One region of the Bacillus marinisedimentorum genome, then DNA from elsewhere that is predicted to be linked to it. Evidence: predicted binding sites of a transcription regulator. Region 1 holds the regulator's gene; each other region holds the start of a gene.
What was found. The regulator CtsR, encoded in region 1, represses protease genes until heat stress. The targets are predictions, from matches to a motif close to ATGGTCAATAAAGGTCAAACA.
Positions count from the first base shown of each region.

Region 2: the regulator CtsR is predicted to act here: its motif matches at 1,833-1,853, upstream of clpB (ATP-dependent chaperone ClpB).
Region 3: the regulator CtsR is predicted to act here: its motif matches at 2,249-2,269, upstream of clpP (ATP-dependent Clp endopeptidase proteolytic subunit ClpP).
Region 4: the regulator CtsR is predicted to act here: its motif matches at 1,939-1,959, upstream of A4U59_RS06105 (ATP-dependent Clp protease ATP-binding subunit).

Region 1 is NZ_LWBL02000059.1:177-4,361, reverse strand. It holds gene clpC (ATP-dependent protease ATP-binding subunit ClpC) at 1-977, opposite strand, end outside; gene mcsB (protein-arginine kinase McsB) at 985-2,070, opposite strand; gene mcsA (protein-arginine kinase activator protein McsA) at 2,072-2,614, opposite strand; gene A4U59_RS17110 (CtsR family transcriptional regulator) at 2,674-3,135, opposite strand; gene A4U59_RS17105 (MgtC/SapB family protein) at 3,218-3,928, opposite strand.
Region 2 is NZ_LWBL02000011.1:110,204-114,388, reverse strand. It holds gene A4U59_RS03540 (undecaprenyl-diphosphate phosphatase) at 51-869, opposite strand; gene A4U59_RS03535 (hypothetical protein) at 1,055-1,363, shown strand; gene A4U59_RS03530 (YjzC family protein) at 1,492-1,671, shown strand; gene clpB (ATP-dependent chaperone ClpB) at 1,896-4,185, shown strand, end outside.
Region 3 is NZ_LWBL02000008.1:15,905-20,089, forward strand. It holds gene rpoN (RNA polymerase factor sigma-54) at 1-570, opposite strand, end outside; gene A4U59_RS21590 (hypothetical protein) at 1,252-1,461, opposite strand; tRNA gene A4U59_RS01790 (tRNA-Arg) at 1,882-1,957, opposite strand; gene clpP (ATP-dependent Clp endopeptidase proteolytic subunit ClpP) at 2,348-2,950, shown strand; gene A4U59_RS01800 (HPr family phosphocarrier protein) at 2,990-3,256, opposite strand; gene whiA (DNA-binding protein WhiA) at 3,682-4,185, opposite strand, start outside.
Region 4 is NZ_LWBL02000019.1:8,284-12,468, forward strand. It holds gene A4U59_RS06095 (YueI family protein) at 197-598, opposite strand; gene proC (pyrroline-5-carboxylate reductase) at 859-1,701, opposite strand; gene A4U59_RS06105 (ATP-dependent Clp protease ATP-binding subunit) at 2,092-4,185, shown strand, end outside.

The DNA of each region.
Region 1 (4,185 bases):
TCGATATATTTTCGGTATTCGTCAAGCGTTGTTGCGCCGATACACTGAAGCTCGCCGCGGGCAAGCGCCGGCTTCAGGATGTTGGATGCATCAATCGCACCTTCAGCACCGCCGGCACCAATCAATGTGTGCAGCTCATCGATGAACAAAATGATATTGCCGGCCTGTCGGATTTCATCCATAACTTTTTTAAGGCGGTCTTCAAACTCACCGCGGTACTTTGTTCCGGCAACGACCGTTCCCATATCAAGTGTCATGACGCGTTTTTCCCGTAGAATTTCCGGAACCTCATTATTGACGATTTGCTGGGCAAGACCTTCGGCAATCGCCGTTTTACCGACACCAGGTTCGCCGATCAGGACAGGGTTGTTCTTGGTGCGGCGGCTCAGCACTTCAATGACGCGCTGGATTTCTTTGCTGCGTCCGATGACCGGGTCGAGGCTGCCTTCTTTTGCAATGACCGTCAAATCACGGGCAAGGCTGTCAAGCGTCGGTGTATTGGCACCCTGAGCCGATCCGCTTTGCTGGCTTGACGATGAATCATTGCTGCCGAGAAGCTGCAGCACCTGCTGGCGGGCCCTGTTCAGACTGACACCGAGGTTATTCAGCACCCGTGCCGCCACACCTTCACCTTCCCTGATAAGGCCGAGAAGGATATGTTCTGTTCCCACATAGGAGTGGCTCAGCTTTCTTGCTTCATCCATCGATAATTCGATGACTTTTTTGGCACGCGGCGTATAGTGGATCGTCTGGGAGACGTCCTGGCCGCGGCCTATCAATGCTTCAACTTCCTTTTGGATTTTTTCCGATCCGAGTCCGAGAGCAAGCAGGGCTTTCGCTGCAATCCCTTCGCCTTCTCGTACAAGTCCAAGAAGGATGTGTTCTGTTCCGATATTGTTATGACCGAGACGGATTGCTTCTTCCTGTGCCAATGCGAGTACTTTTTGAGCCCGTTCTGTAAATCGTCCAAACATCATTTTCAGATCAACCTCCTATAGAATCTGCTTTATCGTCTTCCATTCTCAGCCGTTCGCGTATCAATGCGGCCCGTCGTACATCCCGTTCTCCCGGGGAGAGACGTTCACCGGCATATTGCTGCAAAAAGCCCGGCTGGGTCAACACCATCAACTCATTCAAAATATTTCTCGGTACATCCTTAATCAATCCCATGTCGATTCCGAGCCTTACATCGGATAAGCAGCTTGCCGCCTCTTTCGTCTCGATGATCCGGCTGTGGGCAAGGGTGCCGAATGACCGGTAAACCCGGTCTTCAAGCTGTATGCGGGAAGCCTGCAGCAAATGCCTTCGTGATGCCCTTTCCTGCTGAATCAGCTGGAGCACAACACTTTGCAAATCGTCAACGATGTCTTCCTCCGACTTGCCAAGGGTGATCTGGTTGGAGATTTGAAAGAGATTGCCCTGTGCTTCACTTCCTTCTCCATAAATTCCTCTTACAACAAGGCCGAGCTGATTGATTGCCGGAATGATCCGATTGATCTGCCCCGTCATCACCATCGCGGGCAAATGCATCATGACAGAGGCCCTGAGACCGGTGCCGACATTTGTGGGGCAGCTTGTCAAATACCCTCTCTTTTCATCAAACGCATAATCAATTTTTTCTTCCAGCCAATCATCAAGCCTGTTGGATAAGCTTAATGATTCCGCCAGCTGAAAACCCGGCAGCAGGCACTGGATTCGGATATGGTCTTCTTCATTTATCATAATGCTTACCGATTCGTCTTCAGAAAGCAAAACGGCACTCTTATCTCTTTCGATAAGCGCCGGGCTAATCAGGTGTTTTTCAATAAGCACCTGTTTTTGGAGAGGCTGGATCTCATCTATTCTGATCAATTCGAACCGCAGCTTGCCATCCAATGACTGCTGATCGAAATGCTCATCCGCAAGCTGGATAACTTCTTCCAGCTGATCCGCCTTCGCAAGAGTCGGAAAAATAAAGGATGTAATGTTTCTCGCCAGGCGGATGCGGCTGCTCAGGACAATGTCTGCATCCGGTCCGCTGTCACTCATCCACGGACTGAGTGCCTGATTGATAAATCGTTCCAGCGACATCTTACTCGCCTCCCCCCTCTTCTCCGTTCAGCTGCTTTTCCAGAGAGCGAAGCTGATCCCGTATTTCTGCGGCTTTTTCAAATTCCTCCGCTTTGATATGTTCCTGCATCGTATCCCTCAGGCGATTCATTTCTTTGCGGAGATGAATGGTGCCCCCGATCCGTTTCGGAATCTTCCCTGCATGAACCGTATTACCACTATGTACTCTCTTTAAAATCGGTTCGATCCGGCCCTTGAACGTTTCATAGCAATCGGCACAGCCGAACCGGCCAATCTTCGTGAACTCCCGGTAGGTCATTCCGCATCTGTCACAGGCCAGTTCTTCCGGCTGCCCATATGATAACGGCTTGCTTTCTGCGCCAGGCTGTTCATAATTAAGCAATCCTGAAAGCAAATGATTCAGTGAGAAAGACTGATTACCCGAAAAGAAATCCCCCTGCTGGTGAGCACACTGTTCACATAAATGCATTTCTGTCTTTTCCCCATTCACGATATTCGTGTAATGGACAGTGGCCGGGCGTTCATGACAGTTCTGGCATTCCATCGGCTTCACCTCTCTTACATAATCTATTCGGTGTTAAACAGCATACACCTTTTAATTGCCTATTTATACTTAAGGGCGCTGAGCATCGCCTTCATAATCCGTGCCCTGATTTCATCCCGCTCGGGAAGATCGGTAAGAATCACGGCCCGGTCAATGGCACTTATCATGAGCTTCGCTTCCCGCTGCGTGACGATATCTTCCTCTAAAAGCCTTGCGATCAAATTTTCAGCTACATTTTGAGGAAGCTTATTTTCGACAAAAGCCAGCATCTGATCGATGAGATCAGCCTGATCATGTGCTTCGACCTTAATGATGCGGATATACCCGCCGCCGCCCCGCTTACTCTCCACCATATACCCTTTCTCCACGGTGAAACGCGTGTTAATGACATAGTTGATCTGGGAAGGCACGCATTGAAACTTTTCTGCTATTTCCTGGCGCCTGATTTCCACTATTTTTTCGTCGCTTACTTTCAGGACTTCTTTTAAATATTGTTCAATGATATCTGATATATTTCTCATTTTGCATGCCCCCCTTCTGACTTTGACTATATTTGACTATACTTCTATTATAAACCGCTCCCCTTTTTTTGCAAATAAAAGCTTACCCCATATAATGAATCGATTCGACATACTCCTGTTCAGTCAATTCTTCAATAAGTTCAATCCTGGTCTCCTGGTTAGGCTTGTCGATACTGAGCGTATAACGCACCAGGTTCTTCTTATTGGACGGTTTATCAACGTCAATATGGCGGACTTTTATCGCTTTTTTATCCAGTTGGGATAGGAGTGTGCTCAGCACGTTTTTTTCCAGATATACCGTAACCTGCAAAGTCCGTGCTGATTTCGAACGAAGCATCTTATTTTCAAACATATTCAAAACCCAGAGACTGATCAGCACCGTAACCGTCGTCACCATCGAAATGTCATACATTCCATTGCCGGCAAGAAGACCGATCCCCGCTACCACCCATATGGAAGCTGCAGTTGTCAGTCCCTTAACAGCGGCTCCGCGTACAATTATCGTTCCTGCCCCAAGAAATCCAATCCCGCTTATGACATAAGAGGGGATCCTCGCAGGGTCAAAGCGGACATTCGAGTCTTCGTATATGTAGTCACTAAAGCCGAATACAGAAAGCATCATCATGACACTTGAACCAATCCCCACAAGCAAATGGGTCCGTAATCCGGCTGGCTGATTTTTAATTTCCCGTTCAAGTCCGATTAGCCCGGAAAGCGTCGCAGCAACAAAAACCCTGAACATCATGACATAAATGTGATCGGAGTATCCGATATCTGCTATCAAGCTGTCCATTTTCTTTCCCCCTCCTCTGTAATTACCCATTTTGTCTCTTTCTATAACTATCTTTTATATATAGTGACTTTATTACCGCAAAAAGCTCTGGAATGGCCGGTTATTGCTTCTTTATTTCAGTATATGCCAAACTGAAGATTATTTTATGAAAGAATGTGTTGGACTTGCTGATATTTTAAAACGGTCTTTACAATGCTGAGCTTTGGCGGCGGCAGGAGGCGGGAGCCGAATTTTGCAGAAGAGCGGTAATCCTGGTG
Region 2 (4,185 bases), on a different contig from region 1:
TAATTACAAAAAAAGGTACCGAGGGCATCGGCACCTTTTCTACTAGTTTTTTATGAAAATAACAGTACGGCTGTCCCTGCGACAAAGCAGTAGACAGCAAAAATGATCAAGTTGCCTTTTGCCATTACGTTCATAAACCACTTTAAGGAGAAATAAGAAGCGACAAGTGAACCAATGAAAGCTACAGTGTACGGAACCCACATGCTCCCAAGATCAGGTGTATTCATTAAATCGGAAAAGGAAAATACCATCGTACCAACACTTATCGGGATGAACAGCAAAAAAGAAAAGCGAAGTGCCGTTTCCTGGTTCATGCCGAGACCCATTGCCGCGACAATTGTGGCCCCTGAACGGCTGATTCCAGGGATGAGGGCCACTGCCTGGGCAAGGCCGACTATGATTGCATCAAGGAAAGAAAGATCGGCATCGAGCCGGTGACCGCGCATTTTTCGGATGATCCATAATGCAAGACCGGTGACCAGCAGCGTTATGCCGACAGTTTTGATTCCGGCAAGCTTGTCGGAAATATAATCACCGAACAAAACACCGATGACTCCCGCAGGAATCGTTCCGATGATCAAATAGAGAATAAAATTAAAATCACTGCGTGCCCGATCGGAGCGGGTTGTAATAAAGGATAAACCGTTTATGATAAGCCGGATCAAATCTTTCCGGTAAATAAGCAATACAGCAAGCAGTGATGCGAAGTTGACAAGCACTTCAAATGTCAACCCGGGAAGGTCGATTCCAAGCATCTCCTGCGCAATGACAAGGTGACCGCTTGATGAAATCGGAATCGGTTCTGTGAATCCCTGGAAAATTCCAAGGAACAAATATTTTAGTATAATCCAGGTATTTTCTAATCCCACAATAGCTTCCTCCAGTTCTGCGAATGGACTGCCTTACATTCATACTCATTCATTAAACAATACATGCTCCTCTTTTGTAAATAACTTATGTGAAAATATTCGTCTTCAAGCCGCTGGATATGCGGGAAGACACAAGCACCATTTCATGATGGGCGCATACCCTGCAGATGAGGAGGGGATTGATCATGGATATGCATGAAAGACATATGTACGATCTATGCAAGCAACACATGAACACCTATGTTCGCGTGCAGATGAATAACGGACACGAACTGCATGGCATCATTGTGAATGTTGATTTCCAGACGGTGACACTTGATGTTCCGGAAAAAGCTGGCGGTATGGAAGCAGGTGAAAGGGTTGGCGGGTATGGATACGGATTTTATCCATATGGAGGATTCTATCCATATTATCCGGGCTACGGCTTCCGGCGCCTAATCCTGCCTCTCGCTGCCATCACTGCCCTGTCAACATTGCCATACTTCTGGTGGTAAACGACAGTCGGGAATTCGGGAATTCATATGATGCCCCTGATTTGCTGCTGTCTGCCTGCGGGAGATCCGCATGTTTCACGTCTTTCTGGACATTCTATTCCGTAAAGAGCGGAAAAGGAGGGGATCACGTGGGACAGCAGCATCAATTCAACCCGGGAGATAAAGCACCCAACAATGGAGTATATGTGGAAATCGGGGAAACGGGCAGTATGGTGTTAAAGCCGAAGTCGGTTCATCTCAGTAAAGGGGACACCTTCCCTGAAACCTCTAACCATAACCGGAAATGGTCATATAAACGTAAGCCTTGAAAGCAATCCGTCCCGGATTGCTTTTTTGATGCAGCCCATTCGACAGGTGCCTGTCACTTTGTATGTCCGTTCGACAAACATTCGACAGGCGCCTGTCACTTTGCACTACTTTGCACTTCAGACTTGCCAATTCCTCCCTTATCATCCATAATAGAATCATAAAGGTCAAAATAGGTCAAACAAACATGTGAGAACTCACCATTTCCTTAAAGGAGTGACACGAAATGGATTTGAATAAGTTTACGCAAAAGTCACAGGAAGCGGTTATGGATGCACAATCACTGGCAATCAAGCACGAGCATCAGCAAGTGGATGTAGAGCACTTGCTTCTTGCCCTGCTCGGTCAGAAAGAAGGTCTGGCCGGCAGGATATTTGAACGGATGGGCATCAGCAGCGGCAATATGGAGGAAAGGCTTTCGGCCCTTCTGGACAAGAAGCCGCAAGTATCTGGGTCGGCAGCAGCGGCCGGAAACATATATATCACTGCCCCTTTGCAAAAATTGCTCGTCCAGGCAGAAGATGAAATGAAAAAGCTTGAGGATGAATACATTTCTGTCGAACATCTATTGCTCGCTGCCTCATCAGTTGAGCATGATGGCACTTCACGGCTGTTCAGAGAATTCGGCATTACGCGGGAAAGTCTTTTGAAAGCGATGATGGAGGTGCGCGGCAACCAGCGGGTCACAAGCCAGACACCGGAAGTCACCTACGATGCTTTGAAAAAGTATGGCCGCGACCTTGTTGCTGAAGCGCGGGGCGGCAAACTCGATCCGGTGATCGGCAGGGACAGCGAAATCAGAAGGGTCATCCGTATCCTGTCCAGGAAAACGAAGAACAATCCTGTCCTGATCGGTGAACCCGGTGTCGGGAAAACGGCAATTGTCGAAGGGCTCGCACAGCGAATCATCCGACGGGACGTGCCGGAAGGATTAAAGGATAAAATTGTGTTTTCCCTCGATATGAGCGCACTTGTCGCCGGTGCGAAATACCGGGGTGAATTCGAAGAACGGCTGAAAGCTGTCCTGCAGGAAGTGAAAAAGAGCGACGGCCGGATCCTGCTGTTCATCGATGAACTCCATACGATTGTCGGAGCCGGAAAATCGGAAGGTGCGATGGATGCCGGCAACATGCTCAAGCCAATGCTTGCGCGCGGGGAATTGCATTGTATCGGAGCAACCACCCTTGACGAATACCGGCAGCACATTGAAAAAGATCCGGCACTCGAGCGCCGCTTTCAGCAGGTCCAGGTAAGCGAACCGGACGTTGAAGATACAGTATCGATTTTAAGGGGATTAAAAGAACGCTTTGAAATCCATCACGGCGTCAACATCCATGACAGTGCCCTGGTCAGTGCCGCTGTCCTGTCCAACCGCTATATTACGGACCGTTTTCTGCCGGATAAAGCAATTGACCTGGTGGATGAAGCTTGTGCAATGATCCGTACAGAAATCGACTCAATGCCGAGCGAACTTGATGAAGTGACGAGGAGAATCATGCAGCTTGAAATTGAAGAAGCTGCCCTTACGAAGGAAAAAGATGAAGCCAGCCAGTTGCGTCTTCAGGCCATTCAAAAAGAACTTGCCGACCTGAAAGAAGAGGCGGGAGCGATGAAGGCCCGCTGGGAAGAAGAGAAAAAGGAAATCGGCATGGTGCAGGAATTGCGCGAGTCGCTTGAAAAAGCTCGCCGGGAATTAGAGGACGCCGAACAAAAATACGACTTGAACAAAGCAGCCGAACTGAGGCACGGGAGGATTCCTCAGCTTGAAAAACAATTGCGGGATACAGAAGCCCAGCTTGAACAAAAGCGGAAGGATACCCGGCTGCTTCGGGAGGAAGTATCAGAAGAGGAGATTGCCGATATCGTTTCACGCTGGACAGGAATTCCGGTATCACGGCTTGTGGAAGGGGAACGTGAAAAACTGCTGAAGCTTGAGGACATCCTCCATGAACGTGTAATCGGACAGGAGGAAGCAGTTGAACGCGTCAGCGATGCAGTCATCCGCGCCCGTGCCGGCATTAAGGATCCGAAGCGGCCAATCGGCTCATTCCTGTTCCTCGGCCCTACCGGTGTAGGTAAAACAGAATTAGCACGTACGCTTGCCGATACTCTTTTCGACAGTGAAGAGCAGATGATCCGCATTGATATGTCTGAGTACATGGAGAAACATGCTGTCAGCCGCCTGATCGGAGCTCCTCCAGGATATGTGGGATATGAAGAAGGGGGCCAACTGACTGAAGCGGTAAGGCGCAGGCCATATTCAGTCATCTTGCTCGATGAAGTGGAAAAAGCCCATCCCGATGTTTTCAATCTGCTTCTGCAAATGCTTGACGACGGCCAATTGACTGATTCAAAAGGACGGCGCGTTGATTTTAAAAATACGGTCATCATCATGACTTCAAATATCGGCTCGGACTATTTGCTTGAAGGCCTGACAGCCGACGGGGAAATCAGCGGGACAACGAGAAAACAGGTGCTCGGTGAATTGCGCCGCAAGTTCCGCCCGGAATTCTTGA
Region 3 (4,185 bases), on a different contig from region 1:
AAAAGCGAAGTCCTGAAGATGTTCCGACACCACTTTTTCAGCAAGATAATGCCGCGGATAAAGCTGCTTAAGCTGGATAAAAAGGCATTCGCCCAGATCACGCGCACCGACACCGGCCGGCTCAAGCGTGTGCAAAATCTCAAGCGCAGCCTCTGTATCTTCCATAGAAACGCCTGTTTTGGCGGCAGCGGTTTCAAGCGGTTCAGATAAGTACCCGTTTTCATCCAATGAATCCACCAAAAATGACAGCGCTTTCTTTATATCACTTGAAAGTTTCTGATAGGAAATCTGCTCCTGCAAATAATCCCGGAGGCTTGTTTCGTTGCTGCTTATAAAATCAAAAGGATTATGTTGTTCGCTCTTACGCCCGTTCCCGCTGTAGCTGCCCATAGAAACCGGTTCAGCCGCAGATGCCTGCTCCGCCAGATCGATCAGAGGATTTTCAAGCGCCTGCTCCTCAACAAACTCCTGCAGCTCGACTGCAGAATACTGAAGAAGCGTGATTGCCTGCCGTAACTCATTCGTCATAACAAGCTTAAGCGTCTGTTGTTGAAATAGACCTAAATCCATACAATAACCTCCCCATCCGACCTCTATTTTACACTATTTTATGTATAGTTTGAATGGAAATGATTGAGGAAGTGTGAAGATTTACCCTCTGGTGTATATAAGAACTGCATATTCGACCGCTCAGAAATGAACAAATGTGCAAGGCGCCCGCTTAGGGCGTACACATAAGGGGGCACCCGCAGGAAGGTGCCTTTCCTTTGGGAGGGGGTCACCGTTTATGACGATAGCCGCTGGCGCATGGAGCTGGATGACTCCCTTCTCGCTTTTTATCCAGAACACATTGAAAAAGCAGCACCGGTTATCCGATGCTGCCTTCAGAAAAAATAAAACCCCCTGCACATCCGCACAAGAGGTTAGGTTATATTTGAATGAATTATATAACAGGGACTTTTGGATTGCAACCGTTTCCGATAAAAAAGTTAAAAAATTCACAAAGTAGGGCTCATGCGGGATATCTGAAGGTGAATATGCATATCTTTTATAGTTGGACTCGCAGGAATGGTGCTTTTGTACTGTTTCGCGTTGCAGTATGATAGATTATCGTGCGGCGGTATTATATGCGGTTCTGTGATCGGGGAACATTGGAAAAGATAAATTGCTGGTTTTAGAAATGGGAATGCTAGGGGGACGAGCCTATTTTCAAATAAATTGCTGGTTTTTAAGCGTCCCATAACATGAAAATTAGCGGATAAAGCTCAATTTGCATGACTTTTTCCGGAATAAGAGTGAGTATGAGGGGAAGCAAGCAGAAATCATCCATCGTTTTTCTCGAAATTGATAGCTTTCGCGCCACATGCCCTCTTTTTCAAGCCAAACCGCCAACATTTCACGCCAGCACCCGGCCCTTTCACGCGCAATACCGTGATTTTCACGCCAAACCGCCGCTTTCACGCCATACTCCAGACTTTTCACGCCGAACCGGTTCCTTTTCATGCGGTTCCCGGCCGGGCACCCGGGCAATCCCCGCCTTGCCCGGCAATCAAGACGTTCCTATAAAGAAAACTCGCCGATTGGCGAGTCTTTAGGCGAAGACAGAGGCGTAGTTGCCCTTATCTATATTCTTAAAATTGACCGCTGCATCGAAATACTCCCTTGCTGACAATTTATACTCCCTATATGGGAACAAATGCGCAAGGCGCCCGCTTAGCGGCGTACGCATAAGCGGGGATACCCGCAGGGAGGTGCTCTTTCCTTCTGGAGGGATCACCGCTTATGACGATAGCCGCTGGAACTGGACAATCCCCGTCTGGCTTTTTATCTCCGTGCCAATAAAAAAAGCCGCCAATCGGCAGCTGTTTGTTATATGTAGTATGGCGCCCCCGGCAGGATTCGAACCCACCCTACGAGAACCGGAATCTCGCGTGCTATCCATCTACACCACGGGGGCAAACTATGTCACTCGGAAATCCAGCGACTCATTTATTATAGTAAAAATACCAGCCCTTTGCAAGGGGGATTTTCAATTTGATTCCTGGCGGATAAAATTGCCTGGCAATTGCCAGGCAATTACCGTGCCTCCCCGAATCCAACCCGGGCATATCCTGCAGTACAGCAACAATTCCACGTTTAAATCGGGTGCGAGAGGGTATGCTGAATTAGGTAAGTATATGGAGGTTTTCGGCTGATAGGTTAGGCAGGCCGGCAGTTGCTGCCGGTTAAAAATTTGGTCGAACGGTTTCTTTTGACCTTTATTGACCAAAATTGTATGATGGAGGTAAGCATCCAAAGTACATAGCGGATTTCACTTAAAAACTAAGGTGTTAGGAGGATGAGGAATATGAATTTGATTCCTACAGTCATTGAACAGACGAATCGCGGGGAACGTGCTTATGACATTTATTCCCGCCTGTTGAAAGATCGAATCATTATGCTGGGAAGCGGAATTGACGACAATGTTGCCAATTCGATTGTGGCCCAGCTGCTGTTTTTGGCCGCTGAAGATCCGGAGAAGGATATTTCTCTTTATATCAACAGCCCGGGCGGTTCGATTACTGCCGGCATGGCCATCTACGATACAATGCAGTACATTAAGCCGAATGTATCAACAATTTGCATCGGCATGGCCGCTTCTATGGGTGCTTTCTTGCTGGCAGCAGGCGAGCCGGGCAAACGTTTTGCCCTGCCTAACAGTGAAGTCATGATCCATCAGCCGCTCGGCGGAACACAGGGTCAGGCAGCCGATATTGAAATCCACGCTAAGCGTATCCTGCAAATGCGCGAAAAGCTGAACCAGATTTTGTCCGAGCGCACAGGCCAGCCGCTTGAAGTGATCGAACGCGATACAGACCGTGATAACTTCATGACAGCCGAGGCTGCAAAAGAATACGGCTTGATCGACAAAGTCATCAGCAACCCGCCGACAACTGAAGACAAAAAGTAAGCAAACTGAAAGCCCGGCCTTCCCGCCGGGCTTTTGCATTTATGATTTCAAGTCTTTCTTTTCCACAAATGCCGAAAGGGCTTCGACCGCCTGCTCCTCATCTTTTCCATCTGCCTGCAAGGTGACTTCCGCACCGGAGGCAACGGCAAGGCTCATGATGCCCATTATGCTTTTTGCATTCACTTTCTTTCCGTCTTTTTCTACAAAAACGTCTGAATCAAACCGGTTCGCTTCCTGTACAAACAGTGCAGCCGGCCTGGCCTGAAGCCCCGATTCAAGTTCAACTACAATTTGTCTCTCAACCACCACTGATTCCTCCCTTTCGATTCTCTCCGCCTATGCAAAAATATCTATTTCTATTTGAAATTCCACTGCCATAAAGGCTCTGTCAAAGCTGAATAAAACGCCTTAAAAGCCGCTTGCTCTCTGCAGCCGTTTCACCGTGTAAGTCTTGCGGTTTTGTCCAGTTCGACAAGAAAAGTGCAAGGCGCCCGCTAACCGGCGTATGCATAAGCAGGGCCGCACCAGGAAAGGCACTTTTTCCCTTCATGGGGCGGCAATGCTTACGACGATAGCCGCTAGAGCTCGCAGCTGGACATTGTGCTTAAAACCTTTCTTACCCATTAAAAGAAAACGCTGTCTTTTTTCGGAAAACCGTGCATCATCAGACTCGTCAGCGGATGCTGTAGCCGCCAATCTCTGATGGTGCACACCTTTATATACGCGTAGCATCAAGAAATGGGTTCACCCATTCTTATCTTTTCGGCAATCTGATCCAATTTACGCAGCCGGTGGTTGATGCCTGATTTGCTGATTTTTCCGTTTTCGAGCATATCACCGAGTTCTTTCAAGGTTACATCCTGGTATTCAAGGCGGAGCCGGGCGATTTCTCTGAGCTTGTCAGGCAAAGCCTCAAACCCGATCGTATCCCGGATCAATTTTATATTTTCAACCTGGCGTAATGCTGCGCCGATTGTTTTGTTTAAATTTGCGGTTTCACAGTTTACAAGGCGGTTGACCGAGTTGCGCATATCCCGGACAATCCGTACATCTTCAAAGTGGAGAAGCGCCTGGTGGGCACCGATGATATTCAGAAATTCGGAAATTTTTTCCCCTTCCTTCAAATACACGATAAACCCTTTCTTCCGCTCAAGTGTTTTCGCGTTCAGGTCAAACATATTCATGAGATCACACAAGGACTGGTTATGTTCCCTATATAATGAAAAAACCTCCAA
Region 4 (4,185 bases), on a different contig from region 1:
TACTTATTCTGATATTTTTCACTTCATATTTGCAATAAAGACAGCCGTAGATGACATTTTGATTTGATTGGGCTGTCAGCACCTTTTCCAGCGGAGCGGATTTCGTGCAGCTTGGACAAATAACTGCAGGCTTATCCATAATCTTTCACCTCCGTAATCTTTTAGAGTCCTGATTTTCGGTAATTTATTTAATCTCTTACTTTTTTTCACCGATATCTCTTTCATATCTTTCATCTTCAATGAAGACAGATGATACATCCACTGCCTTCGATGCTGACGCGACCAGTCCAACCGGTGTTTCTGAAGCCTGATTGGAAACGATGGTGAACTGCGCACCGTTTTTGGAAGCCAATTTGATATAAGGGGAAATGGATTCATACGGCAGGCTGCCATTGAGGAACAGATGAACATCATTTCTCGATCGCAGCACTTCCTCAACTTCACGGTACGGCATTCCCCTGTTCACCTGCGAGCGGGTCAATGCCAGCCATACCCGTTCACGGATGGACGATAAAAACAACTTGCGCTCAGCCGGTTTCGTCTGGGGTGTTCCGTATATCCCCAGCTTCAGAATTTCCTGTATATCTTCCTGTGCCATCTTTACATCCACTCCCGTAACATATTCGACAATTAGTATACCCGCTTAAAGGCAATATTAAGACGGTGCTTTGAAGGAAGCAGTTCTGTTTATGAAGAAAACCAAAAGCAGGCTGCATAACTTCGAAGTCTTGTGACAGCAATAGTTGTATTTAAAAATTTATTCCTCTTGCAAATTCGTTAACTTTGCGAGAGTCGCCTAATATTTAACAAAAAATCGAGTAAGAAGCCTGCATGGCTTCTTACTCGATTTTTTAGTTCTTATAGTAAAACAGGTTTTTTCTCAAATTGCGAGCTGATTTCCTTTGACCGTTTGGCAGCATTCTTGACTGCTTCCATGAAAGCTGCTCCACCGCCGTTTTCATCAAGTGCCTCGAGGCCAGCCTGGGTGGTTCCGTTCGGGGAAGTCACTTTACGACGAAGATCAGCAGGTGTATCATCGCCGGATTGTACCATTTTGCCTGCTCCAAGCACCATCTGTGCAGCTATTTTGCGGGCTGTTTCACGATCCATCCCTTCTGCTGCAGCTACTTGTTCAAGATGCTCAATTACATAGTAGATGTATGCGGGACCACTGCCTGCGAGGCCAGTGAAGACATCCATGTGCTTTTCTTCAATCGTTGTCACATCACCGATAGTCTGAAGAAGTTCAGCTGCAGTTTCCATTTCTGAGCGGCACACATGGGAACCTGCTGATATGGCAGTAGATGATTCACCGATCATGCTTGAGGTGTTCGGCATGACGCGAATCACCTTCGGCGCGCCGCCAATTTCTTCTTCTATATAAGAAGTTGAGATCCCGGCAAGTACGGATAGCACAAGCTGGCCGTCTGTGATTCTTCCTTTAAGGGGCTCCAGAACTTTTTCTGCATCCTTCGGTTTTACAGCGAGGATGATGATATCTGCTTCGTCAATTCGCAAAGCGCAGTCGGCTGTCACATTAATATTATATTTGTTTTCGAGTTCATTTCTTCTTGTTTTATTGCTTCTGTTAGCGGCCGTAACATTCTCAGGGCGAAGCTTTTTTTCTTGAAGCATACCGGCAATCATTGCTTCGGCCATAGAACCGGCTCCGATGAAAAGTACATTTGTATTTTGTAACATCGTTACCTCCTTAGAAGAATTAGTCGTTTCTTCCTGCACGATATATCATATTAACATGATTCATTATAACTTCAACCATTTTCAAGGAAGTCGGCATGTATATCCCGAGAAACCCTGTGTAAACGCTCTCACTCGTGTGTCCCGGTACGCTCATGCCGGCTCACGGTAAATAAACGCCCCACATCCCCCAAAATGGACATTCGCGATGAACCGGAAATTTTTTCAGCAAAACTCTTGAAAGTCAAAAAAGGTCAAAGTATAATGAAAGTACATTAGTCAAAGATAGTCAAAGTCAAACAAACCGGCTAATGAACAGACTGAAGAGATTTTTAACCATACACCTTATCAAATTAACTTAAAAAGAATGAAAAATATGGAGGAGGTTACTTCATGTATTGTGAAAAGTGCCAGACTAAACCTGCAGTTGTCCATTTCAAAATCAGAAACAATCATGAACAAAAAGAATTGCATCTTTGTGCTGAATGTTATGCAGAGGTCCGCAATAAAATGGGGGCATCCAGTCCATCCGGCATGTTTGGCTCACAGCAGCCTTTCAATGGGATGTTTTCAGGAAACGGCGGCTTCACGCCTCCTCACGAAGCAGGCGCTAATGAAGCTGCCCCCCAGGAACACCAGGGGCTCCTTGACGAACTGGGCCGAAATGTGACAAACGCTGCCCGTGCAGGCTTAATCGATCCGGTGATTGGCCGTGACCAAGAAGTGGAACGGGTAATCGAAATCCTGAATCGCCGAAATAAGAACAACCCTGTCTTGATCGGTGAACCCGGGGTCGGAAAAACAGCAATCGCTGAAGGCCTTGCCCTAAAGGTTACTGAAGGTGATGTGCCATCCAAGCTGCTCAATAAAGAACTGTATGTGCTTGATGTTGCATCACTTGTAGCCGATACAGGCATCCGGGGACAATTTGAAGAACGGATGCAGGAATTAATCAAAGAATTGCAGGAACGGAAAAACGTCATCCTGTTTGTAGATGAAATCCATCTCCTTGTCGGTGCCGGTTCGGCCCAGGGCTCAATGGATGCAGGCAATATTTTAAAACCGGCTCTGGCCCGCGGTGAATTGCAGCTGATCGGTGCAACCACACTCAAAGAATACCGCGATATCGAAAAGGATGCCGCGCTTGAGCGCCGACTGCAGCCGGTCATTGTCAACGAACCGACAGTTGAGGAAACAATCGAAATCCTAAACGGCATTCGTGACAAATATGAAGAATACCACGGTGTATCTTATGAAGAAGAAACCATCCGAGCATGTGCCCTTCTGTCCCACCGTTATATTCAGGATCGCCACTTGCCGGATAAAGCGATCGACCTGCTTGATGAAGCGGGATCCAAAGCGAACCTAAAATCAGACGTCACACAGGATGAGGCAAGCATCCAAAATCGGCTCGGAGAACTGCATCAACAAAAAGAGAAGGCGACAAAAGAAGAAAATTACGAATTGGCCGCACGGCTCCGCGATGAAGAAAAACAACTGGAAAAAAAGCTTTCAGCAACATCTGACAATAACAAAATTAACGTCTCTGCAGAAGATATCCAGTCCATCATAGAAAAGAAAACCGGAATACCCGTACGCAAGCTTCAGCTTGATGAACAGCAAAAAATGAAAAACCTTGATAAGAAACTTTCCGAAAAAGTCATCGGCCAGGAAGAAGCCGTCAAAAAAGTGACGAAAGCGGTGCGCCGCAGCCGGGCCGGCTTGAAGGCGAAAACCCGGCCGATCGGTTCCTTCCTGTTCGTCGGTCCGACAGGTGTAGGTAAAACAGAACTTACCCGCGCACTTGCCGAAGAATTATTCGGCAGCCGGGAAGCGATGATCCGCCTGGATATGAGCGAATATATGGAGAAACATTCGGTCTCCAAGCTGATCGGTTCCCCTCCAGGATATGTGGGGCATGATGAAGCCGGCCAGCTTACTGAAAAAGTGCGCCGCAAGCCGTACAGCATCATCTTGCTCGATGAAATCGAAAAAGCCCATCCTGATGTACAGCATATGTTTCTGCAAATTCTTGAAGACGGCCGCCTCACTGACAGCCAGGGACGGACGGTCAGCTTCAAAGATTCTGTCATCATCATGACAAGTAATGCAGGAACCGCTGATCGGAAAAAGAAGCTTGGTTTTGGAACAACTGAGGAATATGCTGAGGAAAGCAGCATACTTGAATCACTCGGTTCCTTTTTCAAGCCGGAATTTTTAAACCGCTTTGACAGCATCATTCAGTTCAGCCCTCTTAAAGAAAAGCATCTCCTGCAAATCGTTGAGATTATGACTGACGAACTTGCTGAATCGCTGAAAGAGCAAGAACTGACTCTCGAAGTCTCAGACAATGCCAAGCAGAAGCTTGCTGAACTCGGTTACCATCCGGCGTTTGGCGCCCGCCCGCTCCGCAGGGTGATCCAGGAACACCTTGAAGATAATATCGCCGATCTTCTGCTTGATGAAGAAAATGTTAAATCATTGAGA